Regions from separate parts of the Anoxybacillus sp. FSL W8-1294 genome, predicted to be linked through region 2. Evidence: riboswitches for the same ligand, from Rfam matches in the RefSeq annotation. Region 2 holds a riboswitch; each other region holds the start of a gene.
What was found. A riboswitch is a leader RNA that binds a small molecule or an ion and turns the genes downstream of it on or off. The one in region 2 is predicted to bind cobalamin.
Positions count from the first base shown of each region.

Region 1: linked by a shared signal. The riboswitch ahead of NSQ23_RS11915 ((2Fe-2S) ferredoxin domain-containing protein) and the one ahead of metE (5-methyltetrahydropteroyltriglutamate--homocysteine S-methyltransferase) in region 2 are both predicted to bind cobalamin.
Region 3: linked by a shared signal. The riboswitch ahead of NSQ23_RS06150 (ABC transporter substrate-binding protein) and the one ahead of metE (5-methyltetrahydropteroyltriglutamate--homocysteine S-methyltransferase) in region 2 are both predicted to bind cobalamin.
Region 4: linked by a shared signal. The riboswitch ahead of NSQ23_RS03055 (ribonucleoside-diphosphate reductase subunit alpha) and the one ahead of metE (5-methyltetrahydropteroyltriglutamate--homocysteine S-methyltransferase) in region 2 are both predicted to bind cobalamin.

Region 1 is NZ_CP150179.1:2,225,920-2,234,180, reverse strand. Features, by position in the region: gene NSQ23_RS11925 (glycoside hydrolase family 31 protein) at 1-1,295, shown strand, start outside; gene NSQ23_RS11920 (LacI family DNA-binding transcriptional regulator) at 1,312-2,346, shown strand; cobalamin riboswitch at 2,429-2,614, shown strand; gene NSQ23_RS11915 ((2Fe-2S) ferredoxin domain-containing protein) at 2,758-3,123, shown strand; gene NSQ23_RS11910 (energy-coupling factor ABC transporter permease) at 3,120-3,872, shown strand; gene NSQ23_RS11905 (energy-coupling factor ABC transporter substrate-binding protein) at 3,869-4,138, shown strand; gene NSQ23_RS11900 (CbiQ family ECF transporter T component) at 4,131-4,841, shown strand; gene NSQ23_RS11895 (ABC transporter ATP-binding protein) at 4,825-5,589, shown strand; gene cobJ (precorrin-3B C(17)-methyltransferase) at 5,594-7,114, shown strand; gene NSQ23_RS11885 (sirohydrochlorin chelatase) at 7,120-7,944, shown strand; gene cobK (precorrin-6A reductase) at 7,955-8,261, shown strand, end outside.
Region 2 is NZ_CP150179.1:165,778-174,038, reverse strand. Features, by position in the region: partial or broken gene NSQ23_RS00990 (IS701 family transposase) at 1-704, opposite strand, end outside; gene NSQ23_RS00985 (IS630 family transposase) at 794-1,297, opposite strand; gene NSQ23_RS00980 (winged helix-turn-helix domain-containing protein) at 1,324-1,854, opposite strand; gene NSQ23_RS00975 (SagB/ThcOx family dehydrogenase) at 1,964-3,055, opposite strand; cobalamin riboswitch at 3,672-3,862, shown strand; gene metE (5-methyltetrahydropteroyltriglutamate--homocysteine S-methyltransferase) at 4,003-6,276, shown strand; gene NSQ23_RS00965 (acyl-CoA thioesterase) at 6,267-6,716, shown strand; gene glmS (glutamine--fructose-6-phosphate transaminase (isomerizing)) at 6,787-8,261, opposite strand, start outside.
Region 3 is NZ_CP150179.1:1,156,337-1,164,597, reverse strand. Features, by position in the region: gene cobD (threonine-phosphate decarboxylase CobD) at 1-285, opposite strand, end outside; gene cbiB (adenosylcobinamide-phosphate synthase CbiB) at 260-1,192, opposite strand; gene NSQ23_RS06170 (hypothetical protein) at 1,254-1,724, opposite strand; gene NSQ23_RS06165 (RRXRR domain-containing protein) at 1,718-1,918, opposite strand; gene NSQ23_RS06160 (adenosylcobinamide amidohydrolase) at 2,089-3,546, opposite strand; gene NSQ23_RS06155 (iron ABC transporter permease) at 3,552-4,589, opposite strand; gene NSQ23_RS06150 (ABC transporter substrate-binding protein) at 4,555-5,511, opposite strand; cobalamin riboswitch at 5,628-5,820, opposite strand; gene NSQ23_RS06145 (ATP-binding protein) at 5,888-7,651, opposite strand; gene NSQ23_RS06140 (response regulator transcription factor) at 7,648-8,261, opposite strand, start outside.
Region 4 is NZ_CP150179.1:553,253-561,513, reverse strand. Features, by position in the region: gene NSQ23_RS03090 (ABC transporter permease) at 1-167, shown strand, start outside; gene ytkD (RNA deprotection pyrophosphohydrolase) at 198-671, opposite strand; gene NSQ23_RS03080 (hypothetical protein) at 735-1,043, opposite strand; gene NSQ23_RS03075 (Dps family protein) at 1,158-1,595, opposite strand; gene NSQ23_RS03070 (S-ribosylhomocysteine lyase) at 1,802-2,275, opposite strand; gene yidD (membrane protein insertion efficiency factor YidD) at 2,405-2,629, shown strand; gene NSQ23_RS03060 (metal ABC transporter substrate-binding protein) at 2,840-3,811, shown strand; cobalamin riboswitch at 4,048-4,249, shown strand; gene NSQ23_RS03055 (ribonucleoside-diphosphate reductase subunit alpha) at 4,360-6,639, shown strand; gene NSQ23_RS03050 (flavodoxin domain-containing protein) at 7,029-7,520, shown strand; gene NSQ23_RS03045 (ribonucleotide-diphosphate reductase subunit beta) at 7,474-8,261, shown strand, end outside.

The DNA of each region.
Region 1 (8,261 bases), 880 kb from region 2:
ATCGCGATGGCGTGCAAAAAGATTATTTTTGTAAATATGCAGACGGAACGTTGTTTAAAGGAGACGTTTGGCCGGGGACGAGCGTGTTTCCTGACTTTTTGAAGAAAAAAGTGCGCAAATGGTGGGGCGAACAACATACGTTTTATACGGACATCGGCATCGAAGGCATTTGGAACGATATGAATGAGCCATCGGTATTTAACGAGACAAAAACGATCGATGAACAAGTCGTTCATGACGGATGGAAAACGCATCGTCAAGTGCATAACATATACGGAATGATGATGACGGAAGCGACGTACAACGGATTGAAAAAACAACTGAAAGGGAAGCGTCCGTTTGTGTTAACGCGCGCCGGTTTTTCGGGCATTCACCGATATGCTGCTGTGTGGACAGGAGACAACCGCAGTTTTTGGGAACATCTTGAACTATCTTTGCCGATGTGTTTAAATTTAGGATTATCTGCCGTTGCATTTTGTGGGGCGGATGTGGGCGGCTTCGCTCATGATGCTCATGGGGAATTGCTTGTTCGTTGGACGCAAGTCGGCGCTTTTTTCCCATATTTCCGCAATCATTGTGCGATTGGTTTCGCCCGTCAAGAACCGTGGGCGTTCGGTGAAACATATGAACAGATGGTGAAGCGATATATTGAGTTGCGCTACGAGTGGCTCCCACATTTGTACACGTTATGTTTTGAAGCATATCAAACAGGTGTGCCGATGATGCGTCCGCTCATGTTAGAATATTCGGACGATGCTGAGACGTGGAACATATCAGATCAATTTATGGTCGGCAATGAAGTTATGATCGCGCCGGTTATGCGTCCGCATACGTTCCATCGCCTCGTCTATTTTCCGAAAGGGCGTTGGATCGATTATTGGACGAAAGAAAAATTTGAAGGCGGCAGACGATATATTGTCGAAGCGCCGCTTGATCGGTTGCCGATATTTGTAAAAGAAGGGGCGATGATTGCCCGTGCCGAAGCAAAACAATCGACGTCCATTGCGGACGAACAGTTGACGTTGTATGTGTATACGATGGAAGAAGGAACATCATCATATACGTTATACGATGATGACGGCGCAACGTTTGCATATGAAAAAGGAGAGTATGTGAACATGCATATTCGTGTGGTATTTTCACACGATACCGTTCATTTTCACGTCGAGGCGGAAGGGACGTATCAGCCGCCGTGGCGTATGCGTGTCATGTTTGTTGGACATGTGCCGTCAACGGTCATAGTCAACGGTGAACAAAGATTTGTCGATGAAGCGACAAACTCGTTTGTTTTGTAAGAGATGGGGGATTTTTATGACAGTAACGATTAAAGATGTAGCGAAACGAGCAAACGTGGCACCATCGACTGTTTCACGCGTCATTGCTGACAGTCCGCGCATTAGTGAAAAGACGAAGAAAAAAGTGCGCGAAGCGATGAAAGAGCTCGGCTATCATCCGAATTTTATCGCCCGCAGTTTAGCAAATAAATCGACGCAAGTGATCGGCTTAATTATGCCAAGCTCAGCCGATAAAGCGTTTCAAAACCCGTTTTTCCCAGAAGTCATTCGCGGCATTAGCAAAGCGGTGCATGATCGGCAATATGCGTTGCAGTTGTCGACAGGGGAGACGGAAGCGGAAATTTATGAAGGCGTCGTCCATATGGTGCAAGGAAAACGCGTCGATGGGGTGATTTTGCTGTATTCGCGAGCGAACGATAAAATTATGGCGTATTTACAAAAAGAAGACGTGCCGTTTGTCGTCATCGGTAAACCGCATAAAAAAGCGGAGCAAATTACGCACGTGGATAACGATAACGTTCGCGCTGCGCGCGAGGCGACAGAATATTTAATTGAGCTCGGTCATGAGCGCATCGCGTTTGTTGGAGGAAATGTAAATCTCATCGTGACGATGGATCGTTTGCTCGGATATGAAAAAGCATTGAAATCGGCTAGTCTTCCGTATCGAAAAGATTACATCGTGCATGAAGAATTTTTAAAAGAAGGCGGCCAAGAGGCGATGAAAGGGTTGCTTTCATTGAAAGAACCGCCGACTGCGCTCGTTGTCGCCGACGATTTGATGGCGCTCGGTGTGTTAAATACGCTTGCGGAAATGGGGCTAAGCGTACCAGCCGATTTGTCGATCGTGAGCTTTAACAACGTGCTTTTATCAGAAATTTCCCGTCCGCCATTAACATCGGTAGACATTAACATTTTCCAGCTCGGCTTTGAAGCAGCAAGAAATTTAATTCAACAAATCGAAAACCCGAATGAGCCAATTAAACGCATCATTATTCCGCATACGCTCGTCAAACGGTTTTCGTGCGATTATTACAAAGCATCTTCTGAATAGGAAGGTGCTCTTTTTTTATAAACAGGCTAGGCGAGAAGAAAAAAATGGTGTATTATATTCTTAACATTCACGCTCTTTGAAAAAATATATACGATGAGCAAGTACGGTGCATACGTCCGTATGCTTAAAAGGGAAGAACGGTGCAAAGCCGTCGCGGTACCCGCCACTGTGATGGGGAGTTTCGTTGCAATATGCCACTGATTTTTGGGAAGGCGCAACGAAATGATGAACCTAAGCCAGGAGACCTGCCTGCTTGCGATACGTCGGCTACCTACGGGAATATAGGTGGACGTGCGGGAACGATGGACGTTATATATGCTTAGTGACGTATGCTCTATTTTTTGAATCTTTCGTTTTTTCTGCACCTCTGCCTAGGGGTGCTTTTTTATTTTGAAAAAAGGGGCGACATATATGGCAACATGGAATTTACAAGGAACGACACATCACGTGCTTATTTGCAACGGAGGAAGCTGCATGAGAAAAGGAGGGGAAGAGGTGACGCAAGCGATTCGCGATGAAATTGATCGGTTGCAGTTACATGGGCGCGTTCATACGACGCGTACACGATGCAACGGTCGCTGCGAAGATGCATGTGTCGTCATCGTTTATCCAGAAGGTGTTTGGTATCGTACGATTGATGAACAAATAGGGAGGGACATTGTACGCAATCATGTACGTGACGGGAACATATTGCGCGATTACGTCACGTATACGTATGAACATACAGGATTTGTTATGCCCGAACATAGCGTTGCGACAAGGGGGAAAGAAAAATGAAGCGAAACGCATGGTGGATCGTTTGTACATGCTTGACTGTCTACGTTTTATTTGCGCTTTCACCTTCAGTATATGCGATGCACATTATGGAAGGATTTTTACCTTGGCATTGGGCGCTCGTTTGGTGGTTGTTATTTTTGCCATTTTTCTTCGTCGGTTTACGGACGATGACGCGCATCGTAAAACAACAGCCGGAAATGAAAATGTTGCTTGCGCTAGCGACCGCATTTACATTCGTTCTTTCCGCTTTAAAAATTCCATCTGTCACAGGAAGCAGCTCGCATCCGACAGGGACAGGCCTCGGTGCGCTGTTATTTGGGCCGTTCGTCATGACGGTCATCGGTACGGCTGTGTTAATGTTTCAAGCATTATTGCTTGCGCATGGTGGATTGACAACGCTCGGTGCAAATGCGTTTTCGATGGCGGTTATCGGTCCGTTTGTAGCGTACGTGTCGTTTGTTGCATGCCAAAAGCTTCGCATTTCGATGCGCCTTTCTGTTTTTGTGGCGGCGATGTTTGCCAATTTAGCTACGTATGTGATGACATCGATACAACTTGCGCTAGCATTTCCAGACGCAACAGGCGGGGTATGGGGGGCGTTCTTAAAGTTTGCTTCCATTTTTGCTTTCACTCAAATACCGCTTGCAATTACCGAAGGGCTTCTGACTGTTGTTGTATGGAATTTTTTACATACGTACACGAAACAAGAATTAAATATATTGCAACAGAAAGGGGCGTCTGCTAAATGAACAATCGACTATTGCTTTTCCTTGCCGCACTTTTGAGCGTTTTGCCGCTCGTCGTTGTAAAACATACGGAGTTTGCTGGGGCAGATGCGCTTGCGGAGGAGATGATTCAACAACTTGCGCCCAATTATGAACCGTGGTTCGATGTTTTTTTTGAACCGCCCGGCGGGGAAGTAGAAACGTTGCTATTTTCATTGCAGGCGGCAATTGGAGCGGGAGTGATTGGCTACATTATCGGCTTGTATAGAGGGCGAAAACGAAATGGTTAGCTGGCTTGATGAATGGGCGTATCGCAATCGGCTTGCGAAACTTCGGGCGACATTTAAACTGACATTTTCATTTATTTTGCTTATATGGGCGATGATTGGAACGAATGTCGGTCGGCTGCTTACGATCGGATGGATGCTCACTTGGCTCATTGTTTATGCGCGCTTACCGTGGCGTGCTTGCTTACGTGTTTGTTTACTTTTTTCGCTCGTCATTCTTTGGAGTAGCGCACCGCTTCTTCTTTCATTTGATGGTGATGTTGTGGACGTTTCCTATGTAGGTACGATTTGTTTACGAGCGTTTACATGCTCGCTCGTTCTCTTTTTTCTTGCCGCAACAACGCCATTTTTTCGCTTGGCATGCGCACTACAAACATTGCGCATCCCGCGTGTACTAATAGAGCTTCTATTGTTAACGTATCGTTTCATTTTCATGTTGGAAAAGGCAGCAAGGGAGCTGTTTGTTACGGTGCGCGTGAGACAAGGGGAACGAAATTGGCAGATCGCTTCACTTGCTGTTGCACAATTGTTACGCCACACATTGCATCAGTATGAGGAGATGGTCATTGCGCAACGAGCGCGCCACGTCTCTTTTACAGTTCCGCGGTGCACGGACGAGCAATTGCCAAAAAGGTATGTCATTGAAGCATCGCTTGGCATCGTTGTTTTACTCATCGTGGAGGGATTATATGTTGCAGTTTCATGATGTTCACTATACGTATCGAAACGGTGCGCACGTCTTAAAAGGAGTATCACTTACGATCGAACGCGGAAAAAAATATGCGTTGATCGGAAAAAACGGTTGTGGAAAAACAACATGGTTGCTTCATACAAACGGCATTTATCGCCCAACAAAAGGGGAGGTGTATTGGGAAGGAAAACGTGTAAAGGAACATTTACGTCAACATGTCGGCGTCGTTTTTCAAAATCCAGAACATCAATTTTTAGCACCAACGATTGAGGAAGAGCTTGCGCTTAGTTTGCAAGGGAATAGCGAACGGATCGAACGAGCGATAAAAACATTTTCGCTTGCTGAATGGCGAGACGTGCCCATTCATCATCTCAGTCTCGGACAAAAAAAGTGGTTGTCGCTCGCTGTAGCGATGGCCTCTCAACCGGAGTTGCTTATTGTCGATGAGCCAGCTGCTTATTTAGATGCTGCACAGAGCGAGCGCCTCATCATGAAACTAAATGAGTGGCACGAAGCAGGTACGACGCTCGTTGTCATCACTCATGATTTTGATTTCGTATGGCAATGGGCAGACGAAGTGTTTGTCATGCATGATGGACGCATCGTTTTGCACGGTACACCTGCGTTTATATTTTCACAAGCGGATATTTTTCACCAGCTTCGTTTGCCGCTTCCTCTTCTTTTACGCATATGGATGAAGGAAAATAAGCCGTGTACAGAACAACAACTGTTTGAATGGATCGAACGATGGAAAAAGGGGTGAAAACATAATGGGAAAATTGTTTGTTGTCGGTTTTGGCCCAGGAAGTGTTGGCCATATGACGAAACGGGCGCGTGAAGCGATTGAAGAAAGCGATGTTATCGTTGGTTATAAAACGTATGTCGATTTAATTAAAGACATCATTCGTGGAAAAGAAGTGATTAGCACAGGGATGACGGAAGAGGTGAGTCGAGCACAAGAAGCTGTAAAGCAGGCAGAACGCGGAAAAAACGTCGCTGTCATCTCGAGCGGAGATGCCGGACTGTACGGTATGGCTGGGCTTGTTTACGAGGTGTTAATTGAAAACGGGTGGCATAAGGAAACAGGGATTGAAGTGGAAGTCATTCCAGGCATTTCAGCCATTCATTCTTGTGCCGCTTTGTTAGGGGCGCCGATTATGCATGACGCATGCACGATTAGTTTAAGCGACCATTTAACACCGTGGCATGTGATCGCAAAAAGAATTGAAGCGGCAGCTGCGGCAGATTTTGTCATTGCGCTATACAATCCAAAAAGCGGCCGCCGCACACAACAAATTGTCGAAGCGCAGCGTATTTTATTGACGTATCGTTCGCCACATACACCAGTTGGTCTTGTAAAAAGCGCGTACCGCGAACGACAACATATTGTATTAACAAGTTTAGGAGACATGTTAGAGCACGACATCGGTATGTTAACGACCGTTATTATCGGGAACTCTTCCACATTTGTTTACGATGGACTGATGATTACACCTCGTGGTTATGAACGGAAATATAAGCTAGCGAACGCTGTTCAACCGTTAAAGCCACATGAACGGTTGCGACCAGAGGCGGAACCGTGGTCACTCGCAAACGTGCGCGCGATTGCCGAAGAAGCGTACGAAAAAGTGAGTGCTCCAAAACAGATAGAAAGATTAGAAATAGCCATTAGTCCAGGGGTGACAAATAAAACGTTAACAACGAAACAAATGATAGACATTGCACGCATCGTTGGTGAAAAAGGAACGATTACGTACACACCAGATCATTATCTTAAAGTGACGATGGAAACGGAGCGACCAGACGAAGTTGTTCGTGAGCTTTTAGAAGCTGGTTTAACCGTCGCCCCAACAGGAAATGTATTTGTTATGAAAGCATGTGATTTTTGTGACGGAGAGAAAAAAGATGCTATTCCTTATGCAGAGCAATTATACGAACAATTTGGTGGGATGGAATTGCCAAAAGAATTGCGGCTCGGATTTAACGGGTGTGGCATGGCTTGTTATGGCGCTGTCCATGAAGATATTGGCATCGTCTATCGGAAAGGAGCATTTGATTTATTTTTAGGTGGAAAAACGGTAGGGAGAAATGCTCATCCGGGACAGCTTGTTGCTGAAGGTATTCATCCTGATCAGTTGATTGAAACGATCACTCGTATCATTAGGCAATATAAAGAGGAAGGATATGCGAATGAACGTTTCCATAAATTTTTTGAACGAAAAAAAGAAGTCGGCGGCTTTGTTTACGGTGAAACGTTAAAAACAGAGCCAGCAGCGTGTGGGGAGTGATGAAAATGAAGGCGATTTTATTTGTTGGGCATGGAAGCCGCGATGAAGAAGGAAACGAGCAAGTTCGCCAGTTTGTTCAAATGCTTCGTCCGCAAATCGATAAAACGTTTTATGTGCATACATGTTTTTTAGAATTTGGTGTGCCATCTGTTATAGACGGTATTGTCCATTGTGTAGAAAAAGGGGCAACGGACGTTATTGTTATTCCAATCATTTTACTGCCAGCTGGTCATTCGAAGTTGCATATTCCGGCAGCGATTGATGAGGCAAAAGAACGTTACCCGTACGTCTCATTTACGTACGGACGACCGCTCGGTATTCACGACGCCACGTTTACGATTTTAAACGACCGTCTGCAAGAAGCAGGGATTGTTATGGATGGGCAGACAGCGATCATTTTGCTTGGGCGCGGTGGGAGCGATCCAGATGCCAATAGCGATTTGTATAAAATTGCTCGCTTATTTTGGGAGCGAAATAAACAGACGATTGTAGAACCGGCGTTTATGGGGGTGACGAATCCGTCATTAGATGAGGCCATCGACAGATGTATCAAACTCGGTGCGAAAAGAATTGTGATTTTGCCGTACTTTTTATTTACGGGCGTATTAATCAAACGGTTAGAAAAGCGAGTTTCCGAGTTTCAAAGCACATACTCGGACATTTCGTTTGTGCTTGCGCATTATTTTGGATTTCATCCATCGCTACAGACGATTGTGCTCGATCGGTTGCAAGAAGCAATAAGCAATTCGGTTCGTATGAATTGTGATACGTGTCAATATCGGCTTCATGTCGCTGAACATCATCACCATCATCACCATCACGATCATTGAGGTGAAGCACATGATTATGATGTTATCAGGAACAAGCGATGCGAGACAGTTAGCGCTAGCTATTCGCGATGCGGGATATGACATATTTGCGACCGTCGTTACCGAACATGCGGCAGAGCAGATGGCTCATGTCGGCATTCATGCGCACGTCGGACGATTAACAGCGTCACAAATGATTGCGCTCATGAACGAACATAAAGTTAAGGCGATCGTTGACGCGAGCCATCCGTTCGCAGAAGAAGCATCGCGTCAAGCGATACAAGCAGCAGAAAAAGCAAATGTCCCGTACATTCGCTATGAGCGAAAAGAAAGCGTGA
Region 2 (8,261 bases):
CGTCTTGAGCATCGCAATCACGTGAAATCCCTTTTCCACGAGCGTTTTGGATGGATACCAAGAGTCCATGAGCACATAAACGGGGCGACTCACATCCAACTAAGAAAGCATCTCGCTAAGAAAGCATCTCGATCGCGAGTTCCCCTTTGCCTTTCCCAGCCCTCTTGTCGTAGAGGCGAAAGGCAAAAGGAAACGCTTGGGTCATCGTATGAACCATGAGCCAAACGAGAGAATGTCCCCAAATCGATTTTTTCTCTGTGTGAGAATAGCGCCAATCACACCCTTGAATGGCGTGTGTTGCCCGTGACGAAGGCTTCGTTTTTTGGCAAATCGTATCATCGATCGAAACAAAAATGGGTTGATTCTCTCGTTTCGAGCTGCGTTCGACACGATGAAGCACCCACTGCTGGAGTTTGCGAAGCAACGTCTCTTCCTCCCATGGGCTTTTCGTGAAAAAATGGCTCCGTGTCGTGCGATGGTTCGGATGAAAACTCCCATGATGTAGATCGGTCAGCGTTCCCGAAAACCTCTTGGTGATCATCGCACCCACAAGATGAACGAGGTGCTTCATGACAGGTTTCGAGAAATAAAGCGCCAACCCTAAAACGTTATGAAAAACTTGTGGATTCCTTGATGATGTGCTAGTCTATTCATGAAACATGAACCTCCTTGTGGATAGTTGTGGGTACATCTATTCTAACCAAGGAATCGAGTTCATGTCTTCTTTTTTGTTCAGTTGTCAATTTATGCAATAAAATCTATATACATCCAATTTAAAATTTTAACCTCTGGTTCACGCAGTACACCCGATGCGACGTAACACCTCATCTGGGTGCTGTAAGACATATTGTTCGAAACGAATAATCGACTGGGCAATATCATTTTGATCTTTATGCAAGATGTTGGCGATGACTTCATCTTTCAGCCACTTCCATAACCGTTCCATCGGGTTTAGCTGTGGAGAATACGGCGGCAAAAAGATGAAATGAAAAACATCACCTTCCTTGCCATCAAGAAAGGCTTGCACCATCTTGGTATGATGAATACGCGCATTGTCCAATACAAGCACGATAAATCGATCCGCATATTTCTCTTTCAACAGGCGCAAAAAGTCTAGGAACGTTTCGGCATTGGCGGATGATGCACGATGAAACACGACATCGCCTTGTTGAACATCGACGGCGCCAAAAATGGAAACATGAGCGTGGTGACCGTAGCTTGGCACTTGTTTTTGATTTCCTACTGCTGCCCATGTCGTACGAAGCGCTTGATACGCACGAACATGCGTTTCGTCCACATAAAACAGCATGGCATTCTCGGTAATTAGTTTTTTTTTATAAATTCAAGTTCTTTTTGAAAGGCAGCTTGACGCTTGGCGTCTCCTTTGACTAGCTTGTAAGTCGGACGTGTCCATGACAAACGAAGACGATGCAACAACTTACGAATGCCTTCACGTGACATCGAAACGCCATAGGTTTGTTGAATGTAAGATTGTAAAATGCGCGTGTTCCATGATGAAGCGATGCCCCAGCCAGCATCCACAGGTGTGGTGGTTAACACGAGTTGTCTAATTTCTTGTTGTTGTTCTTCCTTAAGAAATGGCACACGACCAGGCGGCAACCGACGATCGAGTAGATGATCGAGCCCACCTTGATTAAAACGTGCAACGTAGAGGGCAACCGATTGACGGCATACGTTGACCATTTTTGCGACATCTTTACCGAGGTGACCTTCCATGACAAGACGAACAGCGGTCACCCGAACGCGAAGCGAAGCATCTTTGATTTTCCGTTCTTGTTTCCGAAGTGTTCGCGGCGTCCAGCCGTGATCATTTGTAAGTTTCAGACGTTTCATGTCCTTTCCGCTCCGTTTATTCGTGAATATTTAGGAGCAGTATAACCATGGGGAAAGGTGTTCATACAGAAGTTACGGTTTTAAAGTGCATGTATATACTCATCTACAGTTATTTAATAGCTATGTAACAAATGCTGGCTTCCTTTAGTCCGTCAATATTTAATAATGAATTCACATATTCAAAGGAAGTTGAATGGCTCAAATTATAAGATATATTTAGACTATCTAAAATCAACGTTGCTGAAGACAGCAAATGTCCTACATCAATATTAACAGCCTTAAAAGATCTACTTTCTCTATATCTATACATACTCCGTTCAAAAATACTTGTTAAAATTATTATTACAGGGTAATCATTTGAATTTTCTTTAATTAATGGGCAAACTTTTTTTAGGTCAATTTCCGATAAGTTATTTATTTCTACCAAGTTGTTTGAATAGACACTATAATGATATACTGAATTTTTACTTAATTCACTTAGTTTTATGTTGTTTGTTGTAATTAAATAGCATTCTGTAGGATGTTTAATCCCTCCACTTGGACTAGTCTTTAGCAAGTATTCGTCTCCTAAACTTGTAGTTTTTATTCCCTGACGACCAAAAACCATTTTTAGGAGATATGATAATTGATCAAAGTTTATCTTTGAACTCTTTGCCTTTTTAGACATCATTACATCCCTTACAGAAAAATTAGTTGTACTAATTGTCGCTACTTCTTTCAAGCGCACTCTTTTTTGTTTAGAATCATATTCTTTATAAATTGGCGGGGGATTTTTTTCTCTTTTAAATTCTCTCATACCCTCTATATCAATTTCATAACCAGACTGGGAATAATCCAGTTTCTTTTTTGCATTATTAAACAACTGATATACATATGCTTCGTTCCAGTTAAAAGTTTTCCAAAGTTCCTGTAAATCTAACCATTCTTTTCTATAATCTGATTCACTCAATAAAAGTTTTTCTTCAATCAACTGTTCTAAGAATTGAAATAATAAATCTTTATCTATTTCGTAAAGACTTAGAATTTGAGCAACGATCCCATTTTTATTACAGGGTTTATTACTAGTTATTTTAAGTATCTCAAATATTAACTCATTGTATAATATTTCCGTAGAATAATATTCCTCGTTCAATAAATCCAATACATATTCCTCATTTTGCAAATGAAAATATCGAAGCATTGGATTAAAAAAATATTTCATTTGTACTCTCTCCTCGTAAATATGAGCTTCAATTGAAAAAATTCAATTGAAGCTCATATTTCTTTTATTCCCCCATTTGTCTTCTTACATAAGTTTCTTTGTTAGAAACTTTTAATAATTTTAATTGGTTAAGATTAACTTTTTTCTTTTTTGAAGTTTCCTCTTTTGAAACTCCTCTTTTCACATTTAACACCTCCTCTACATTATTAAGGTTCTTCACCAAAAGTTATATTTGATTTTTCTATAACACCCTCTACTGATGCTTGTGAAGAAGAACCAGTAAATCAATGGTTTTTCCACATTCTTTTTTCAAGAAACACATCACTTGTCCGATACATATTTTTACAACAAACAAAACCACCTCTTTTTTTAAAATTCATTTGAAATAATTTTATTTTTTGTACATTTTAAAATTTTTTGTACATTTTAAAATATAACAAAAAAAAAAAATCAATACTTTTTAACATAAAATTATCAACAAAATACCAATATTAACTTAAAAGAAAAATATAACCATTAACTACGGCGTTACATCTCTCAAAACCATCCACACGAAAAAAACATTTCAGTTGAAAAAAACAAAAAGTTCGTTTATTCTGAATTTTATACAACAACATAATAAGTTCACGCAACAGGTGGTTCACACATGCTGTGAATCTTAAAAGGGAAGTTTGGTGAGAGTCCAACACGGTCGCGCCACTGTGATGCAGAGCTGTTTATCATCATCCACTGTTTCATTTGAAATGGGAAGGAGATAGACGGCGATGAAGCTAAGTCAGGAGACCTGCCTGTTGTATGCACTTACGACCTACGCGTCATAGGGAGGAGTGAGGACATATGATCTTGAGGCACTTCATGTATCTCAATACGAGCTAGCTATGCCCTCCTTCTGTTTGGAAGAGGGTTTTTTTGCTTGATTGGGATATAAATGACTGGAGGTGCTTAACTTGTTCATCCGTAGTTCAAATGTAGGATATCCACGTATTGGAGAAAAGAGGGAATGGAAAAAAGCATTAGAATCTTTTTGGAATGGGCAAATGAACGAAGAGCAGTTCACAAAAACGATGGAAACGATTCGACTTGATTCGATTCGCAAACAAGTCGAGAAAGGAATTGATCTCATTCCGATCGGAGATTTTTCCTTATACGATCACGTGTTAGATACAGCATTTATGTTCGGATATATTCCAGAGCGATTCAAACAAATAGTTAATCCGCTAGAGCAATACTTTGCGATGGCGCGTGGGACGAATGGGCAACATGCGCTTGAAATGACGAAATGGTTTAATACAAATTATCACTACATTGTGCCTGAAATCGGGCAAACGAAGCCGAAATTAGTGGATAATCGCCTATTGAAAGAATACAAGCTTGTCAAAGAAACATTCAATTTAGAAACAAAACCTGTATTGCTTGGCCCGGTTACATTTCTTTTGCTTTCTAAGCAATACGCGCGAAACGAGTGGCGAAAATATCTCGCACAATTAGTTCCTCTTTATGTGGAATTATTCAAACAACTAAGAGAAGCGGGCGTGTCATTCGTCCAAATCGATGAACCGATTCTCGTTCAAGATATAGACGATGATATCATCAACGCATTTCATCATGTATACAACGTTTTTCACCGCGATATACCGAACATAAATATTATTTTACAAACGTATTTTGCTAGCGTATCGCATTATCGTGAAATCGTTGCTTTACCTGTCGCAGGCATTGGGCTTGATTTCGTGCATGACGATGGCGAGAACATGAAAAACATAAACACGTACGGATTTCCGAAAGATAAAATATTAGTTGCTGGTATTGTAGACGGTCGCAATGTATGGAAAAGCTCGCTTGCCCAAAAAGCGAAGCTCCTTCATCATTTAGCAGGCGTTTCTGAACAACTGATCATTCAACCGTCTTGCAGCTTACTGCATGTCCCTGTCACAACAAAACATGAACATACATTACCAACGGAGCTTGCTAGTACTTTATCATTTGCGGATGAAAAATTAGATGAAATACGTATGTTGACAGAGTATATGAACGGAAACGTAACGATCGACGAGCTAATCAAATACGATGAACAAACAACCGTTTATTTTTCCAAGTTCCGTCAATCTAAACAAACAGACGATATCACAACCGTTCCATTAAACCGAACATCTTACAGCGAAAGACAAAAAGCACAACAAGCCCATTTGCAGCTTCCACTTTTTCCGACAACGACGATTGGAAGCTTCCCTCAAACGAGCGACGTGCGCCAAGCTCGAATGAAGTGGAAAAAAGGCGAATGGAACGACAATCAATATAAGTCGTTTATAAAGAAAGAAATCGCAAAATGGATCGACATTCAAGAGCAACTTCAGCTCGATGTGCTTGTCCATGGCGAATTTGAACGTACAGATATGGTGGAGTTTTTCGGTGAAAAACTGCAAGGCATGGCATGCACGACAAACGGTTGGGTGCAATCATATGGATCACGTTGTGTGCGCCCACCTATTATTTTTAGCGATATTGCCTATCAAAAACCGATGACCATAGAAGAAACAGTATATGCCCAATCATTAACGACTAAACCTGTGAAAGGAATGTTAACAGGACCAGTAACTATTTTAAACTGGTCGTTCGTTCGCGACGATATTCCACGAAAACGTGTGCTCATTCAGCTCGCTCTTGCGATTCGTGAAGAAGTGCTGCAGTTAGAAAAAGAAGGAATACGCATCATTCAAGTCGATGAGCCAGCATTACGGGAAGGATTGCCGCTTAAAAAAGAGAAACATGCATCATATTGGGAAGATGCCGTTATCGCATTTCGTATCACGACCTCATCGGTGAAAGAGGAGACGCAAATTCATACGCATATGTGCTATTCACAGTTTGAACATATGATGCATATCATTGATGAGCTTGATGCGGATGTCATTTCCATTGAATCATCACGAAGCCATGGTGAACTTGTTTCATCATTTGAAACATATGAGTACCAAAAGGAAATTGGCTTAGGGGTGTATGACATTCATAGTCCGCGCATTCCGACAAAAGAAGAAATAAGTGAGCAAATCGAACGGGCACTTCGGGTTCTTCGTCCAGAACAATTTTGGGTCAATCCCGATTGTGGATTAAAAACGCGAAAAGAAGAAGAAACGACTGCCGCACTTCAAGTGATGGTAGAGGCAGCACGCGAATACCGCGAGCGTCTTTTAGCGTACGGAGGGATGAAATCATGGAAGTAAGCGTCGAGCAGTCAAAAACGATTCAAACACGGCTCGTATTACCTTCTGATACGAACCATCTCGGCACGATTTTTGGTGGTACCGTTTTAGCTTATATTGATGAAATTGCGGCAATATCCGCCATGCGCCATGCGCGAAAAGCAGTCGTCACCGTTTCGATCGACAAAGTTGATTTCATTTCGTCCGCAAAAGTTGGCGATATTTTAAAACTCGAAGCATTCGTCTACTCGACCGGACGCACATCCGTGAAAGTATTCGTCAAAGTCGAAACAGAAGATTTATTTACAGGCGAACATCACTTAACAACGACGTGCTTTTTAACGATGGTCGCCATCGATCAAAACAAAAAACCGACCCCTGTTCCAAAAGTTATCATTAGCGAACGGGAAGAACAAATCGTACAACTGTATCAGCAAAACAAACGAATCAACAAGGCATAGCATACATTCATATAAAAAAACACACGTCCGATTACATGCATCGTAATCCATGACGTGTGTTTTTTGAGCTTTATTCCACCGTTACAGACTTCGCTAAGTTGCGTGGTTTGTCGACATCGCAACCGCGATGTAGTGCCGCATAGTAAGCAATGAGCTGCAATGGCACGACAGACGCAAGCGGTGTGAGCATCGGATGAACGGCTGGAATGACGAAACGGTCGTCCTCCATGTCTAATCCTTTCATGGAAATGATACACGGATTTGCACCGCGCGCGACAACTTCTTTGACGTTTCCGCGAATGCTTAAGTTCACATGTTCTTGTGTCGCTAGGGCAATGACTGGTGTGCCGTTTTCAATTAAAGCGATCGTACCGTGCTTCAATTCCCCGCCCGCAAAACCTTCTGCCTGAATATAAGAAATTTCTTTCAGCTTTAGCGCGCCTTCTAATACAACATAATAGTCGACCGCGCGACCGATAAAGAAGCAGTTGCGTGTTGTCGCTAAATATTCGCGTGCGATGTTTTCCATTTCATGTTTTGCATCACAAAGTGTTTCCATCGCATTCGCTACAATGCCAAGTTCTTTTGTTACGTCAACATTCAACTCGATGCCTTTTGCTTTTGCAGCCACCGCAGCCAGCATCGCAAGCACTGCAATTTGTGCTGTATATGCCTTCGTTGATGCAACAGCAATTTCTGGTCCAGCATGAAGAAGAAGCGTATAATCTGCTTCACGCGATAATGTTGAACCCGGTACGTTCGTAATCGTTAACGATTTATGACCAAGCTCTTTCGTGCGTACAAGCACCGCACGGCTGTCCGCTGTTTCTCCGCTTTGTGAAATATAAATAAAGAGCGGTTTTTCCGATAAAAGCGGCATATTGTATGAAAATTCGCTTGCAATGTGCACTTCAACAGGGATTTTCGCCCAGTTTTCAATCAATTGTTTGCCGACTAAACCAGCATGATAGCTCGTGCCGCATGCGACGATATATAAACGATCCGCTTCTTTGACTGCTTGAATGATGTCTTCATCCATCGTTAGTTCGCCTTGTTCGTTGCGGTATTTTTCAATCAAACGGCGAATGACAAGCGGTTGTTCGTCAATTTCTTTCAACATGTAGTAAGGATACGTTCCTTTTTCAATGTCGCTTGCATCTAATTCCGCTACATACGGTGCACGCTCTACCACTTCACCATTTAACTTTTTAATTGTCACATGTTCTTTTGTCACAATGACGATTTCTTTATCCATTAACTCGACGTATCGGTTTGTTACTTGTAACATCGCGAGCGCATCGCTTGCGACGACGTTAAATCCTTCACCTAATCCAGCCAAAAGCGGGCTTTTGTTTTTCGCCGCGTAAATGATGCCATCATTTTCTGCATCAATTAAAGCGATCGCATACGAGCCTTTCAATAACGAAAGCGTCTTACGGAACGCTTCTTCCACCGACAATCCGTCATTTACAAACGTTTCGATTAACTGAACAATAACTTCTGTATCTGTGTCACTTTTAAACGTCACATGTGCTAAATAATCGC
Region 3 (8,261 bases), 990 kb from region 2:
AAATTGTTCAGCAAGCAAATAAATGCATTCTGCAGCACCATTGCCGACAAATACGTTGGAGCGCGTTACATGTTCTCGTTCGGCAATGATTGCTCGAAGCGTTTCGCTTCGCTCTTCAGGGTATACGCTCATCCAGCGAACCCATTGTTGTTCGGTTGGCATATATTCGTCTGGAAGCGGGAACGGATTCACATTTACGCTAAAATCGATATACGAACTCGGCATATCCATGTGCATCGCTTCGTATAAACGACGCGGATTAGCCCCATGTGCAGGCAACTGCAAGCAAACTCCCCCCGATCGTAAAAGCTATTGTTGTACGTCTCATTATCGCCACCGCTTGCTTAATATGCTCACATTTCAACGGAACGGATGCATCGCCAATCGTTGGACGAACGGATATGACCCCGTTGTATGTATTCACCCCTCCGAGTTGAACACCTAATAGGGCAGCCATCGCTGCCTCGCACCATCCGCTATTTGGGCTTGGATGGTTGCGAGCATCGCGAAATAATAGTTTCCACATGCGTATGTTTGCGCGATGAATAAGCAACATCACACACGCTGTCAGTCGCGCAGGAACGTAATTGAACGCGTCGTCTAAACGGGCTGAAGCCCAGCCAAATTGGGCATACCGTTCATTTTTATATCCGAGCATCGAATCGCACGTATTTACCGCCCGATACAACATGGCTAACGCTCCCCCGCCAAGAAAAGCATAAAAAAGGGGCGCCGTTACTCCATCGCTCGTATTTTCCGCTACCGTTTCCACACATGCACGCACAATTCCATCTTCTTGTAACTTCTCTGTGTCACGTCCAACGATCATCGCCACGTTTTTTCTCGCTTCATCGATGTTGTCTCTTTTTAGCGGATCAAGTACATCGTATGCGGCTTTTGCTAATGATGTTGGCGCAATCGAAGTAAAAATGATAATCGCTTCAACGAAAACCCCCACTATAAGAGAAAGTCGATATGCGCTTGCAATCAATGCATAACTCATTACAAATGTGAACGTACAGACGACAAAAAGGGTGAACACTCCTTTTCCTTTTCGCCATCTTCCTTTATTAAAACGACGATCCATATACGCAATCATTTGCCCAATCCAACAAACCGGATGGAAGCGGCGGGGATCGGCGAGCAGACGATCAAGCAAAAGTGCCAGCCATACCGCCCATATATGCGTCATCAACTTTCACGAAACTTACGCAAGGAAGCCCCTGCCTTTAGGCACGGGGAGGAATTGCACCTTACGCAAGTTCCGCCACCCCCTTTCCATAAGCATATCCGTCAAATCGCTGAATGACTTGGACATATCTATAATTTATTCCTTGTGCGATACGCTTTCCGTCCTTGCCTTTAATATCGAAACTTCCAGTCTTTCTACATGCGACTTCGCCAAACCAAACGCCTTGATATTTCCCTCTTGGGACAACAGCCTTAACCATGTCCCCTGTTTGAAAACCAAAGAAGAATTTTTGTCTTGCAAGATAACCTCTTGGGAAGCCATATCTATCTAGGTTTGTACGAGAGCGACTACCACGCCCTTTTGCCTTGATAAATAACACTTCTTTTGTTTTGAAATATAAGTGATTTGTTGTGCTTTCGCCTACACAACAAGCGTCAAAATAATGTGTTTTCGGCAAGTCTAAACGAATACGATTCATTTTTGTTCGTGCACCTGTTCCACACTCGACATCTAATCCTGTCTGCTTTAACACTTCATACGCTTTCCATCTTGTCGAGTTGATATAAATGGAAATCGCCTGTAAATCGCCGCCTTCCCTTGTTTCAACAGCTTTCTTGCAACTGCTTCGTGACAAGGAGCAAGCGGACGTTTGTTTGTGTCTAACACAAAAACCATAGGGTTCTCCCCTTTCCTCTGCATAAAGCAGGTCATATTCTCCTCGACCATGTTATAGATGCTTGTTATGTGCAAGACACTAGCGCTACCCACCACGCTTGTTTAACCTTGCACGACAGAGGAACGGGCTGGAGAAGCACCCGAACGTGTCATGACATCTATAGCGTAGGCTCTGTTTCAAGCCTTGGTCTGGTCAACATGGGGCTTACAAGCCCATGACTTTAGTCATTGGGTTGTTGACCCTTTCGCTTTCGATAGCGGTCAATAGCTGTTTGCGTTGCTTCATATACGAGACGAGCTAGCTGTTTACCGATCGGTGTAATCGTTCCAGCGTATGCATAATATGTTCCTTGTTGGGACGCAGCGATGGCCGTACAATCGGTTGATGTTCCTGTCGCGATCGTATTCGTTTGCGGATCGACGACTTGTTTATCACACAACGCTTTTGCTTTTGCTTCTGTTGCAGTCATTAGCGCTTGCACGAACGCAGCTTCTGATAAATGACCATCGATAAAAACGAACGTATTAATCGTCCCTGGAGAAGCGACTACATCTGTACGCCGCCAAGCATTTGCACTATCTACCGCATTTCCAACTCCAGCGGTCACCGCAACAAACAACCGAATATCTTCATCAACAAATGAAAACGCTACATCTTTCACATCGACAGCGGTCATCATTCCGACCGTCCATTGCTCATCAAAACCGTGTTGCCTCAAAAATTGAATCATCTCCTGCTCGGCATTGTCACAACGATAATCAAGCGGAACATGCCGATTGACGAACGTCGTCGCCCAACGTATACCGCCGCCAACAAGGGCAGATGAAAGCACTTTAAACGGCTTAGCTGTCTCTACGACGAGCATCGTTTCGTGTTCTTTGACGTGCCATAATCCCTCGTCTATATGCGGCATAGAAAATGGAACGAATGTGACGAGCGGCTTCGGTAAAACCGGGTGTTCGTGACGTTTCATTTTTGTTTCAAATACGCACTCAATCATTGATTCGCTCAACAATTCCCGCGGCGTTCCGCATGCAACAGCTTTTCCATCCTTCAATAAAAGAAGTCGGTCGCAATAAAGCGAGGCAATATTTATATCATGAAAAATAGCTACAACGGTAAGCCCTGATTGTTTTAATAAATTGAGCAACTTAAACTGCTGCGCCACATCCATATGGTTCGTCGGTTCATCTAAAAGCAATACACGTGGTTGTTGCGCTAACGACCGTGCGAGTGCAGCGCGTTGCCGTTCCCCTCCACTTAATTGTTCTAACCGTACATGTTGTTTATGCGTCAATGTAACGGAATGAATCGCTTCAGTAACAGTTTGTTCATCCTCGTTTGTCCAGCGCGGCAAAAGCGATGACTGATAAGGATAACGACCGAGTTCAGCCATTTCTTTTACTGTATAACCAAACGAAATATCTGTATGTTGAGGTAACGTCGCAACGAGCTTTGCATATTGTCTCGGTTTATACGTCTGAATCGGTTGACCGTAAACAAACATATCCCCTTGTTGCAAAGGAAGTTCACGGCTCATCAGTTTCATTAGCGTCGTTTTCCCGCTTCCGTTCGGTCCTAACATACCGAAAAACTCCCCTTCATAAACGGTAAACGAAACATCTTCCAACACTTTTTTTTCCCCATATTGATACGAAACGTGCTTTACATCTATCATATCGATCACGTCTTCCGTCTTAAACTTTTAAATAACAATATTGCAAACAATGGTGCGCCAATAAATGATGTGATGACCCCAATCGGCAACTCCCGCGGGGCAACGATCGTTCGCGCAACTAAATCTGCTAATACGAGAAACGTTCCCCCATACAAAAAAGAAAGCGGCAATAATCTTTTATGATTAGCTCCACAAATGAGACGCGTCATATGAGGGATGACAAGACCAACAAACCCGATCGTCCCTGATACTGCCACAGCTGCTCCTGTAAGTAGCGATGCGCTCAACAAAATAAATAGTTTGCGCTGTAACACATGCACGCCAATGCTTGCAGCTGCTTGTTCCCCAAACGAAAATGCGTTTAGCTCGCGAGTGTGAACAAATAGACCGATAGAACCGATCACGAAAAACGGAAAAAACAAGGAAACGTACGACCAACCGCGCATCGCTACGCTCCCCATAAGCCAGCCGATGACTTGACGTAGCTCTTCTCCACTTAGGGCAACCATAAGCGAAATGAGCGAACCGAAAAAGGCGTTCATCATAATACCAATTAAAACAATCGTCTCGATTGCCATATTCCGCTCTGCAAGTCGCGCAAATAATAAAACAAACAATAACGTCATCAGCGCAAAAATAATGCTAACAATCGGCAACGTAAACCGCCCGAGAAGTGGTAAATGGAGATGAAAGAAAAAAACGATGACCGCTCCGACAGCTGCACCAGACGATACTCCGATCGTATACGGATCAGCTAAAACGTTTTTTAAAAGCCCTTGGAACGCTACACCAGCAAGTGCTAAGGACGCCCCAATCAAAAAGGCGAGCACTACTCTCGGCACACGAATCGCAATAATAATTTGCGAAATGGTGGCGGGAACGTCCATCGGTGTATGAAACAAATGATGCGACAACGTGTCCCATATAGAAGAAAAGGGAATCGATTGTGATCCAATCGATATCCCTAACAATATGGCAGCCATCGCAATGATTGATGCAACGATGTAATTATTGAAAAATGTCTGGATAAACGACTTTGGCAATTTCTTCGACCCCTTCAGCTAAACGTGGTCCTGGACGAGAAACTAAATCTGAGTTCACATCATATACTCGCTTATTTTTGACAGCCGGAACGTCTTTCCATGCTGGGCGAGCGAGCACTTGCTCAACTGCGTTCGGCGTGTAATAACCGTACGTCGTAATAATGACATCCGGGTTTAACGCCACTGCATCTTCTTCCGTAAACATCGGCCATCCTTCTTGATCACCTGCCGCATTTTTCGCATGAATGATCGTTAACATCTCATCCATAAATGTTCCTTTTCCGGCTGTATAAATTTCTGGTGCAGGCGAGACTTCGATCCAAACGGTTGCTTCTTCTTTCACCTCTTTTGCTTTTTCAGCAATGGCATCGATTTTTTGCTTCATTTGTTTCACAACGTCCGATGCTTCTTTCGTTTTCCCTGTCGCTTTACCGATTAGTTCAATGGAAGCATACACGTCATTCAACGATGTAGCATTTGGCACAACAATGACTGTAATGCCCGCATCTTTCAATTGTTTTAATCCTTCTTCAGAGTTATGTGCACTTGACGCGTGTGCAAGCACAACGTCCGGCTGAAGCGCGATAATTTTTTCAACATTAAACTCCATGCCGCCGATTTTTTCTTTATTTTTCACATCTTCCGGATAGTTATCAAAATCGCTTACACCAACGATTTTGTCGCCAAGTCCTAACGCATACGCAATTTCTGTATTGCTCGGGATAAGCGAAACAATTTTTTCCGGTTCTTTTTCAATCGTGACATCACCAACCGCATCTTTTATGGTGACTGGAAATGCGGCTTGTTCCGTTTTCGCTTCTTGCTTCGTCTCTTTTGCTGGCTCTGCGTTATTCGCGCACGCCGCTAATCCGAGCGTCAGCACGAGCGCAAGAAGCCATACATACTGCTTCCATTTTTTCATCGTTTTTCCCCCTCTTTGTATATAAAAATAAAAAGCTCATCCCAAATGGAATGAGCTGGAAACAACAAAAGACAACCGTCACCTTTGTCGTTTCGCCGTCTCACTCCCCGAAGACGCGAATGACGATGCAAAAAGGCAGGTCTACTGACTTATGCGTCATCCTACTTTGAAGCCTTCCCATACGAATTGTACAGTGGCGTCCTTCATTTCGTCAGCATTTACAGTTGCGGGGACAGTTCTGGACTTGCACCAGATTCCCTATTAAGTCTACTAGGTTTCCCATTCGACACCTTTTTGCAACGAACGTATACAATTGTCGAACAATTTTTACGTTTCTATCATAGCCGAAAACGTCGCTTATGACAACAAAAATTTTCTATTTCAATGGAAGTGTAAATGTAAACGTCGTTCCTTCGCCGAGCTTACTATGAACAGCGATCGTTCCTTTATGCGCCTCAACGATGTTTTTCGCAATCGCAAGACCTAATCCTGTGCCAGAGCGACTGCGTGTACGTGCTTTATCCGCTTTGTAAAAACGCTCAAACACGAACGGCAAATCTTCTTCAGCAATGCCAGAGCCTGAGTCTCGAACAGAAATGCGCACCGCCTCTTCGTCCCCATCGACTATGACACGAACTTCCCCACCGTCATCTGTGTGACGAAGAGCATTATCAATTAAATTCGTCAGCACTTGTTCGATACGGTCAGGGTCAAGCAACACGACAAATTCTTCATTTATGTCCACGAGCAAGCGAACTCCTTTTTCTTTCGCTAACGCTTGAAACTTATGAATGATGCGCTCGGTGTATGAACGAAGCGGCACGCGCTCTTTATGAAGCGTTAAATGTCCTGCTTCCATACGCGCTAAATCAAGCAAGTCGTTAACGAGGCGACCCATGCGCAACGATTCATCATAAATGACTTTTGCCAATTCTTTCTTTTCTTCATCTGTCGCCGCGATGTCGTCGACAATGGCTTCACTATACCCTTGCAACATGGCGATTGGCGTTCGCAACTCATGCGAGACGTTGGCGATAAAATCTTTGCGCAACTTATCGAGCCGACGCTCTTCCGTCATATCTCGAAGCACTGCAACCGCCCCGCGAATCACTTTGCCATTGTACAACGGCGTCATCACAATGACCCAATTGCGACCTTGTAAAGCAATTTCTGCTGCTTGTTCTTTCTCTTCCGCCACCGCTTTCGTAAACAATTCATTCACTTGCGGAGGAAGCGGCGATAAATCGTCGCGCTGCCCTTGTTCGTAGTACCATGCTTGTAAAAATCGGTCGGCAGGTGGGTTTGTAATAAGCACTTCGCCATTGCGATTGAGCGTAATGACGCCATCCGCCATGCTGCTTAAAATGCTCGCTAGTTGTTCTTTTTCTTGATTTAACGCATTAATGTGAAATTGCAATTGCCGACCCATCTGGTTAAACGCCATAGCCAGTTCCCCAATTTCATCATGGGTGACGATCGGCACTTTGGAATCGAATTTCCCGCGCGCCATTTCAAACGCGACTTGTCTCATTTTTCTAAGCGGTGCCGTAATTCTTGTCGATAAGAAAAAGGCAAATACCGTCGTTAACACAATAGCAATAAATGCAGCAAGAAAAATAAACTTCGTCGTTTGTTTTGTCGTTTCTTCTACAGCTTTTAGCGATTGATATACAAACACAGCACCGTTTCCATCAGATGTGCGAAGCGGCACACCAACAATAAACAACTCGTTATAAACCCGATTTCGCATCGTTTCGTTTGGCATCATCGCCCGTTTCACTACTTTCTTTCCATCAAATACGCGCGACAACTGTTTATCTTGTTGAACAAACGAAAGCGGCAAATCAACGAGCTGTTCATTTGGTGAGTACCAATAATGACGATCGTCAATAATAATCATTAGTTTGGATACATCATCAACCATCGTCCATGCAATTGAGCGAGCAAACTGCTCATCATGCTCGGCGACGACGCGGGCAACTTTTACTGCTTGTTGAGTGAGTTGCTCTCCCGTTTTTTCCAAATAATATTTTTCAAAAAAACTTAGCAACAAAACGGTTAAAATAAAGAGGACGAAAGCAACAAGCAATAAAATTGTCAGCCATAATTTTCCGACTACACTACGCCATAGTGCCATCATTCATTCACGACCTCAAATTTGTACCCAACGCCCCAAACGGTGACGATCATTTTCGCTGCTGCTGGCGATACTTTATTTAACTTTTCGCGCAACCGTTTGACATGCGTATCAACTGTTCGTAAATCACCAAAAAATTCGTAATGCCATACTTCTTTTAACAATTGCTCGCGATCAAACACTTTATCTGGTGACTTCGCTAAAAAATGAAGCAACTCGTACTCTTTCGGAGTTAAGCTAACTTCATGCCCATCTGCTGTCACCCGATGCGCATCATGGTCAATTGTTAAATGAGGAAATACGAGCACATCTCGTGTTGTCGTATCCGTTGTTACATATGGAGAGTTCGCTGTACGGCGAAGCAGCGCTTTCACGCGGAGCACCACTTCACGCGGGCTAAACGGCTTAACGATATAATCGTCCGTTCCTGCTTCAAATCCTTGCACGCGATTAGCTTCCTCTCCCTTCGCTGTTAACATAATGACGGGTGTCGCTTTTTTCTCACGCAACTGTTTGCACACTTCAATACCGTCTTTTCCAGGTAACATAAGGTCAAGCAAAATCAAGTCATAATCATTGTCAAGCGCTAATGCTAGCGCTTCTTCACCGTTTT
Region 4 (8,261 bases), 390 kb from region 2:
GTGAATTTCTCGTCTCTAAACAAGGGCTCGGCTATATGATTATTTACGGCTTCCAAGTGTTTAACTTTACGCTCGTTTTATTAAGTTTGCTTATGATTGCTTTACTCTCTAGCATCATGTACCAGCTTGTCAGTTGGTTTGAAAAAAAATTAATAAAACGCGCATAACCCCACACGCAAAGAAAAAGCGGTGGGGTTTTACGACATTCCCCGCCGCTGTAACTCTTGTTTTGTATACATCCATACGCCATCTTTCATAATAAAACTAAATCGTTCATCTTTCGCTACGTCATCTGGTATATGCTCAATGAGCACAGGACCATTTGTTTCAAAATACGACTCCCTTTGTTCCAAAGATTTAACATGGGCAAAATAAATATTTTTTACAATCGTTTCATTTGGACGTTTCACTTCATACTGTCCGATATACGTGATTGTCTGAACGATGCCTCCTGTTTCTTCCCTTACTTCACGAATAGCTGCCTCTTCTGCCGTCTCTCCCTCTTCTACTTTGCCACCCGGAAACTCCAAGCCACGTACAGCGTGATTTGTCAATAACCAACGACCACCGTACCGACAAATAACGAAAACATGTTTCGGTTGCTTCGAGAAAGGATGGTCAGAAAAAGAAAGTCGAACGTTGTATCCGTAGTAATCTTGAAATACAATCATCACCGTCTACCCTCAACTGTATGTTTTCTTCATTGTACCACACAGTGAAGTAGTCGACAGCTTTTATAACTGTATGACACCCATCGTTTCAATTTGTTGTTTCGCTTCCTCATCGCCAAGTTCATAAATCATTTCATACACTTTTTTCATTGCGTTGTCATACCCGTCGTTCGGCCGATCATAATGATATTGCACATATGGCACATGTGCACGCCAAAACGATTGCCAATCGGATGAATACATTTCATCAAAATACTCCCGTAATTGAATGATTTCTTCATCCGTCGCCTCAATGCGAAATTCCCACGGCGAAGCCGTTTTCACTTGTGAAATTTCGCCACGCGCCACCGAAACATAATACGTTTTTTTCATCGACCCACCTCTTTTTCGTTTGTTACAGTTAGTGTGAGTCGATTCATTTATTTTCATGCAACAAAAGCACTCATCTGCGAATGAACATGCAAATAAGGTGGGGCCACTCCCACCTTATCCGAGAAACGATTTGAGCATCCATACATGTTTTTCTAAACTTTGATGAATGCCTAAAAGCATATCGCCTGTTGTTTCATCTCCAATTTCTCCGGCGTAGTCCATGCCAGCTTTCAATTCTTTAATCATCGTTTCAAAATCGCGAACAATTTCCGCTACCATTTCTTCCGCCGTTTCATTTCCTTTTGCTTCATGTACGGATGCTACCGCTAAATAATCTTTCATCGTTGCTAGCGGTTTTCCACCTAATGCTAATAAACGTTCTGCTAACTCATCAATATGTAGTGCCGCTTCATTGTACAACTCTTCAAATTTTGTATGCAACGTAAAAAACTGCGGCCCTTTCACATACCAATGGTAGTTGTGTAATTTTACATATAACACGTTCCAGTTTGCAATTTGTTTGTTGACAATATCAATTAATTTTTCTTTCACACTAATTCCCTCCTCGATTATAAACTTCCCCCTCTTTCATTATAGCAAACAAAAAAAATTTTGGAAAATGATATGTTTTTGCATGAACAATGTAGAGAGACATGTAACCATCATTGTATTGGTAGTGACCGCTTCGAAAGCGTAGTTGATAAATTGCCGGGTGAAAAAAATAAAGGTTCAGACATGTAACATCTGAACCTTTATTTTTAGCCAAACACTTTTTTCAATTCTTCTTTTGGCTGCGATAGCCAATATCGCATAAGTCGCTTAGCTCCTTCTAAATCGTGCAATTTCGCTTGACCGCACTCTTTTTCCGTTGCAGCTGGCACTTCTGTAACCGTCAATGCCTCATTCATCGTCGCCTCAAGCAAATCAATAATTTCTTCGACTGTTGGCGTGCCACTAACGACTAAATAATACCCCGTTTGACATCCCATCGGAGAAATATCGATAATATCAAAATGAGCGTATTTTTCAGCATGCTTACGAATGTGCACCGCTAGTAAATGTTCAAGTGTATGAATCGCTGCCGGTTGCATCGCTTCTTTATTTGGTTGACAAAAGCGAATATCAAATTTATTCACAACACCGTCGCTACCGACTTGATGAACACCACAATGGCGAACGTACGGCGCTTTGACCGCACAATGGTCTAGTTCAAAGCTTTCTACTGAAGGCATATTTCTCACCTCTTTTTCAATTGTCACGTTTTTATCATACACAAAAGTCCGACTTTTTTCATCTTTTTTTGTTGGAATTGTTTCGTCCAACTATGTTACAATAAGAAAAAATAGGGGCGGGCGTATTACATGAAACATATATTCATCTTACTCATTCGTTTTTATCAACGATTTATTTCCCCTTTAAAACCACCGACATGTCGCTTTTATCCGACTTGTTCGCATTACGGATTAGAAGCGATTCGTCGCTTCGGTGCACTTAAAGGAGGCTATTTAACAATCAAACGCATTTTAAAATGCCATCCATTTCATCCAGGTGGATTTGATCCTGTTCCAGAGAAAGAGCAAAAATAGTTGTTCTTTCTCTTTTTTTTCGTTATGATAAACAATGTAAATCGTAATAATTACGTTTGAAGATTGGTCTACTTTTGTCGATCCACTTCCACCATTTACGGCTATTTCATAGTTTTCAAATCGTAACGATTACGATATAATAAAACAGGAGTGAGAAAGATGTTATTTGACGATCAGAAACATCTTTCTTTATTTGGAAGGAGGAAGAAGATGAAGGTAAAAACCATTTTATCCATTATACTTACGAGCACACTGCTATTGTTTGGATGCTCGCAACAAGAACAGACGAATGAATCGAAGAATGAGGAAAAAAACGATCAACTTATCGTTTATACAACTGTATACCCTCTTCAAGACTTTACTGAAAAAATTGGTGGCAAGCACGTTCAAGTGGAAAGCGTATATCCTCCCGGCGTTGATGTGCACACATACGAACCGACGGCAAAAACGATGCAACAAATCGCAGATGCTGACGCTTTCATTTACATCGGTCAAGGAATGGAAGGATTTGTTGATCGCGTTGTCGAAACGCTAGAGAATGAACACGTCAAGTTCGTGGAAGCAACAGCTGGGACGGAATTTCTTCCAGCCAACGATACTCATGGGGACGAACATGCTCATGAAGATGAACACGCCCATGAAGATGAGCATGATCACGGAGATGTAGATCCTCATGTCTGGTTAGATCCGATATATTCAATCCAAATGGCTGAAACAATTAAACAAACGTTAACGGAACTAAAACCTGAGGCAAAAAATGATTTTGAACAAAACTTTGCCTCGTTAAAACAGCAGCTTGAACAGCTCGATAGCCAGTTCCAACAATTGATAAAAGGCGCGAAAAGAAAAGAAATTCTTGTCGCTCATGCGGCTTACGGCTATTGGGAGAAACGATATGGCTTAAAACAAATAAGCGTGACTGGGCTATCGCCAACAAACGAACCGTCACAAAAGCAGCTTGCTTCGATTATTCAAATCGCCAAAGACCATGACATACACTATATCTTTTTTGAGCAAAACGTAACATCGAAAATTGCTGAAGTTGTGAAAAACGAAATCGGAGCTGATGTACTTATCCTTCACAACTTAGAAGCACGAACAAATGATGATATAAAAAACAACAAAGACTATTTTGCGATTATGAATGACAACATCTCTGCACTAAAAAAAGCTCTACAATAAGCGATCATAACGATCGCTTATTTTTGACCGTCTATTTACAAGCCCTCATGAATATGCGTTTATTGCCTTTGCGATTACAAGCACACTTTTTCTCTCTTCGCTTTTGAAAGATCGACGCTATGTAGCAAAGGATGAAAAATAACGATTGCAAATGTTGAGATTTTTCGCTATAGTTTTAAACGTAAACCTTTTTCGTACAATATATTGTGATAATCGCACGAAATAATAACTATATATTGAAACCGACAAGTGAAGGTGTCCAAACGGACTTAATAGGGAATCTGGTGCGAATCCAGAACTGTCCCCGCAACTGTGTGCGCAGACGAAATGGAAATAACACCACTGTATATGTCAGCTATTTATGGCACATATATGGGAAGGAATCCAAAGTAGGAAGAAGCGCAAGTCAGGAGACCTGCCTTCCTTGTATCGTTTCATATTCTTCGGGGATTGAGAAGATGAAACGATGGTGAAAGCATGCCTTTTTCCATCGTTTCATCCGCTCAACGAGAGCGGATTTTTTTATTTTCTAGGGGAAGGGATGTTATATGGTGTACATAAAACAACAAACAGAAGTAAATGAAGAAACGATCCGCACATTATTGTTTCATATTTTCAAAGACTTTCCACACTTATCAAGCGCGCGATACATCGAGCGTACGATACGGTCGCTGACGTATACAAAATCATACGATGACATGATGAACAAACTCATTTTAAATGCACTTGACGAAATCACCGTAGAACAACCTGATTGGACGTTTGTCGCAGCACGCCTTTATTTACAACAGCTGTACAATGAAGCAGCAACCAATCGTGGCTATGATGTATCCGACACATACCACTACTTTTATGAGTTACAAACAATGCTCGTTGATCTCGGTATTTACGATCCGTTTGTACTTGAACGATATACGAAAGAAGAACTACAAGAAGCGGGGACATGGATCGATTCGAAAAAAGACGAGCAATTTACCTATATCGGATTACGCACACTCGTTGATCGTTATTTAGCGAAAGGATATGACGGAGAAATTTATGAGTTGCCACAAGAACGCTTTTTAACCATTGCTCTTACGCTGATGGTGAATGAGCCAAAAGAAAAACGAATGGAGCTTGTCAAAGAAGCGTATTGGGCGTTATCAAACCAATATATGACGGTCGCTACACCAACGTACGCCAACGCAGGTAAATCTTACGGTCAATTATCGAGTTGTTTCATTGATACGGTCGACGATAGCTTAATCGGCATTTATGAATCGAATACAGACATCGCTCGCCTCTCCAAAGGCGGTGGGGGAATCGGCGTCTATTTAGGAAAAATTCGGGCACGCAACTCGGATATTAAAGGATTTAAAGGCGTATCGTCTGGTGTCATCCCATGGATGCGCCAATTAAACAATACCGCTGTATCGGTTGATCAGCTTGGTACGCGACAAGGAAGTATTGCCGTCTATTTAGACGTTTGGCATAAAGACATTTTCTCTTTCTTAGACGCAAAATTAAACAACGGCGATGAACGGCAAAAATGCCATGATTTATTTTATGGCGTATGCATCCCTGATTTATTTATGGAACAAGTCGAAAAGCGGGGCGATTGGTATTTATTTGACCCACATGAAGTGAAAAAAGTGATGGGGTGGAAAGATAAAGATGGGAATCCGCTAGGTCTTGAAGATTTTTACGATGAAGAACGAGGACATGGCTCCTTCCGCGAAAAATACGAAGAATGTATCAACCATCCAGAGTTAAGTAAAGAACGTGTACCTGCCATTGAAATTATGAAGCGCATTTTAAAATCACAATTAGAAACGGGTACACCTTATATGTTTTATCGCGACGAAGCGAATCGCATGAATCCAAATAAACATGCGGGCATGATTTATTCTAGCAATTTATGTACGGAAATTATGCAAAATATGAGCGCGACTACCGTAACAAAAGAGTATACGCAAGATGGTGAAATCATTATTCATAAAAAACCAGGCGACTTTGTCGTTTGTAACTTATCTAGCATTCATCTCGCTCGCGCCGTACAAGACGATGTACTAGAACGATTAATTCCGATTCAAGTGCGTATGCTTGATAACGTCATCGACTTAAACGAAAATCGCATTGAAGTGTTGCAAGCGGTGATGACAAATAAAAAATATCGGGCAATCGGTCTAGGTGCATTTTCATGGCATCACTTATTAGCGTTAAAAGGAATTAAGTGGAATAGTGAAGAAAGCGTTGATTTCGCTGACAAGCTATTTGAAAAAATCGCTTATTTAACGATTCGAGCAAGCATGGAATTGGCGAAAGAAAAAGGTGCATATCCGGCGTTTGCAGGTTCTGATTGGCATACAGGAAAATATTTTGAGCTTCGCGGTTATCATTCCCACGATGAGTTAGATTGGGATGAGTTAAAAGAGCAAGTGATGAAGTATGGTGTTCGCAACGGTTATTTAATGGCTCCTGCGCCAAACGCTTCGACATCCGTTTTAGCAAACGGAACGGCGTCATGCGATCCTGTCTTCAATCGCTTATATTTTGAAGAAAAGAAAAATTATAAAATCCCTGTAACCGTTCCTGATTTAAATGCCAAAACATTTTGGTTTTACGAAAATGCCTATGAAGTGGATCAAAAGATGAGCATTCGTCAAAATGCCGCTAGACAAAAACATGTCGATCAGTCGTTAAGTTTTAATCTTTACGTATACAACACGATTAAAGCGAAAGATCTTTTGGATTTACATTTAACGGCATGGAAAGAACGGTTAAAATCGACGTATTACGTTCGCAGCACTGCCGTAACGATTGAAGAATGCGACGTTTGCTCATCGTAGGAGGAAAAAGCGTCAACAACCCAACGACTAAAGCCGTGGGCTTGCAACTCCCCAGAAGTGCAAGCGGATGTTATCCTCCTTCCTTCACTTGGGGTTGCATCAGGGCAGGTTGACAACTACCCAACGACGCAGGTCATGCCTGCATCGTTACCGATTCTCTCGGTGTGTCTGTTGGCGGTACTTGGCTTCCACACACAACAGACAGACCTACGCTCGATGTTTTACGGTTACAACGTTTCCTGTAACCAACTCCCTACATCGAGTAGCAGTTATTGGAGTGCCTTGATTCAACGGTTTTCTCCACACCTTTATTATATCATACACAAAAGAAAGGGGGAACACGCATTCCTCCCCATGCTTGAAAGCAGGGGTTTCTTGCGTGATTAATCATGAACGTTCTCATTTGCTATACATCCAAAACGGGAAACACAAAAGAAGTCGCCCTATTGATCGAAGAAGCTTTTCGCTCATATGGACATGCGGTGAAAACGATCGATATTGAACATATATTTGCGATCGAATCGCTCATTCATGAGGCGCATCTTCTTTTATTCGGTTCATATACGTGGGGAAATGGACAACTTCCAGATGAAATGAGGAAGCTACTTCGTTTTCTTATCAAAGAACGAAAACTTCCTTTGCCTCCTGTTGCGGTATTTGGCACAGGAGATCAAATGTGGCCGTACTATTGCCGTGCGGTCGATGAAATGGAGTACCATTTGCGAAAAGTGACGACGGTGCTCGGCACGCTAAAAATTGAACAATCACCACGCGGCCATCAACAACATTTACCGACTGTATTCGTACAACAGCTACTAGAGGAGGTTGACCGTTTTGTTATTGGCGAAAGTAAAATTGCTCGAGCCGTCGCATCCAAATAAAGCAACGAGCATTATCAATGGAAAAGCAAGCGGCATTTTAAACTGGAACGATATTAAATATAGCCATTTTTACGATATATACAGAATGTTGCTCAGCAACTTTTGGACGCCGTTTGAAATTAATATGTCGGATGATATTAAACAATGGCATGAGTTAAGTGAACGGGAACGGGATGCATTTTTACACATTATCGGCTTGCTTTCAATTTTAGATTCTGTTCAACCAAATTTTATTGGGGCGATGAAAGAATACATTACCGATCCGAGCGTCAAAGCAATTTTTTCGATTATCGAACAGCAAGAAGTCGTTCATAATCAATCGTACTCGTACGTTCTTGCTTCGATCGAAAAATTATCCGAGCAACATCGTGCGTTTGAAATGGCACGAACAAATCCGCACATTTATAAGCGAAATGAACACGTCATTCGCGTATATGAAGCATTTCGCGAGCAACCAACGGTGGAGACGTTTTGCCGCGCGCTCGTCGCTTCGCTCGTCTTAGAGGGGATTAATTTTTATTCTGGGTTTGCCTTTTTTTACAATTTGGCAAGAAACCAGAAAATGCTCAAAACATCAACGATGATTAGTTATATTAATAAAGATGAGCTATGCCATAGTTACTTTATTTCTCAACTTGTACGCGCAGTGTTATGGGAAAATCCACAAATTGATGAAAATGGAGCGTTTTCTGCGTGGATATATGACTATATCGACGAAGCCATTCGTTACGAAACAGAATG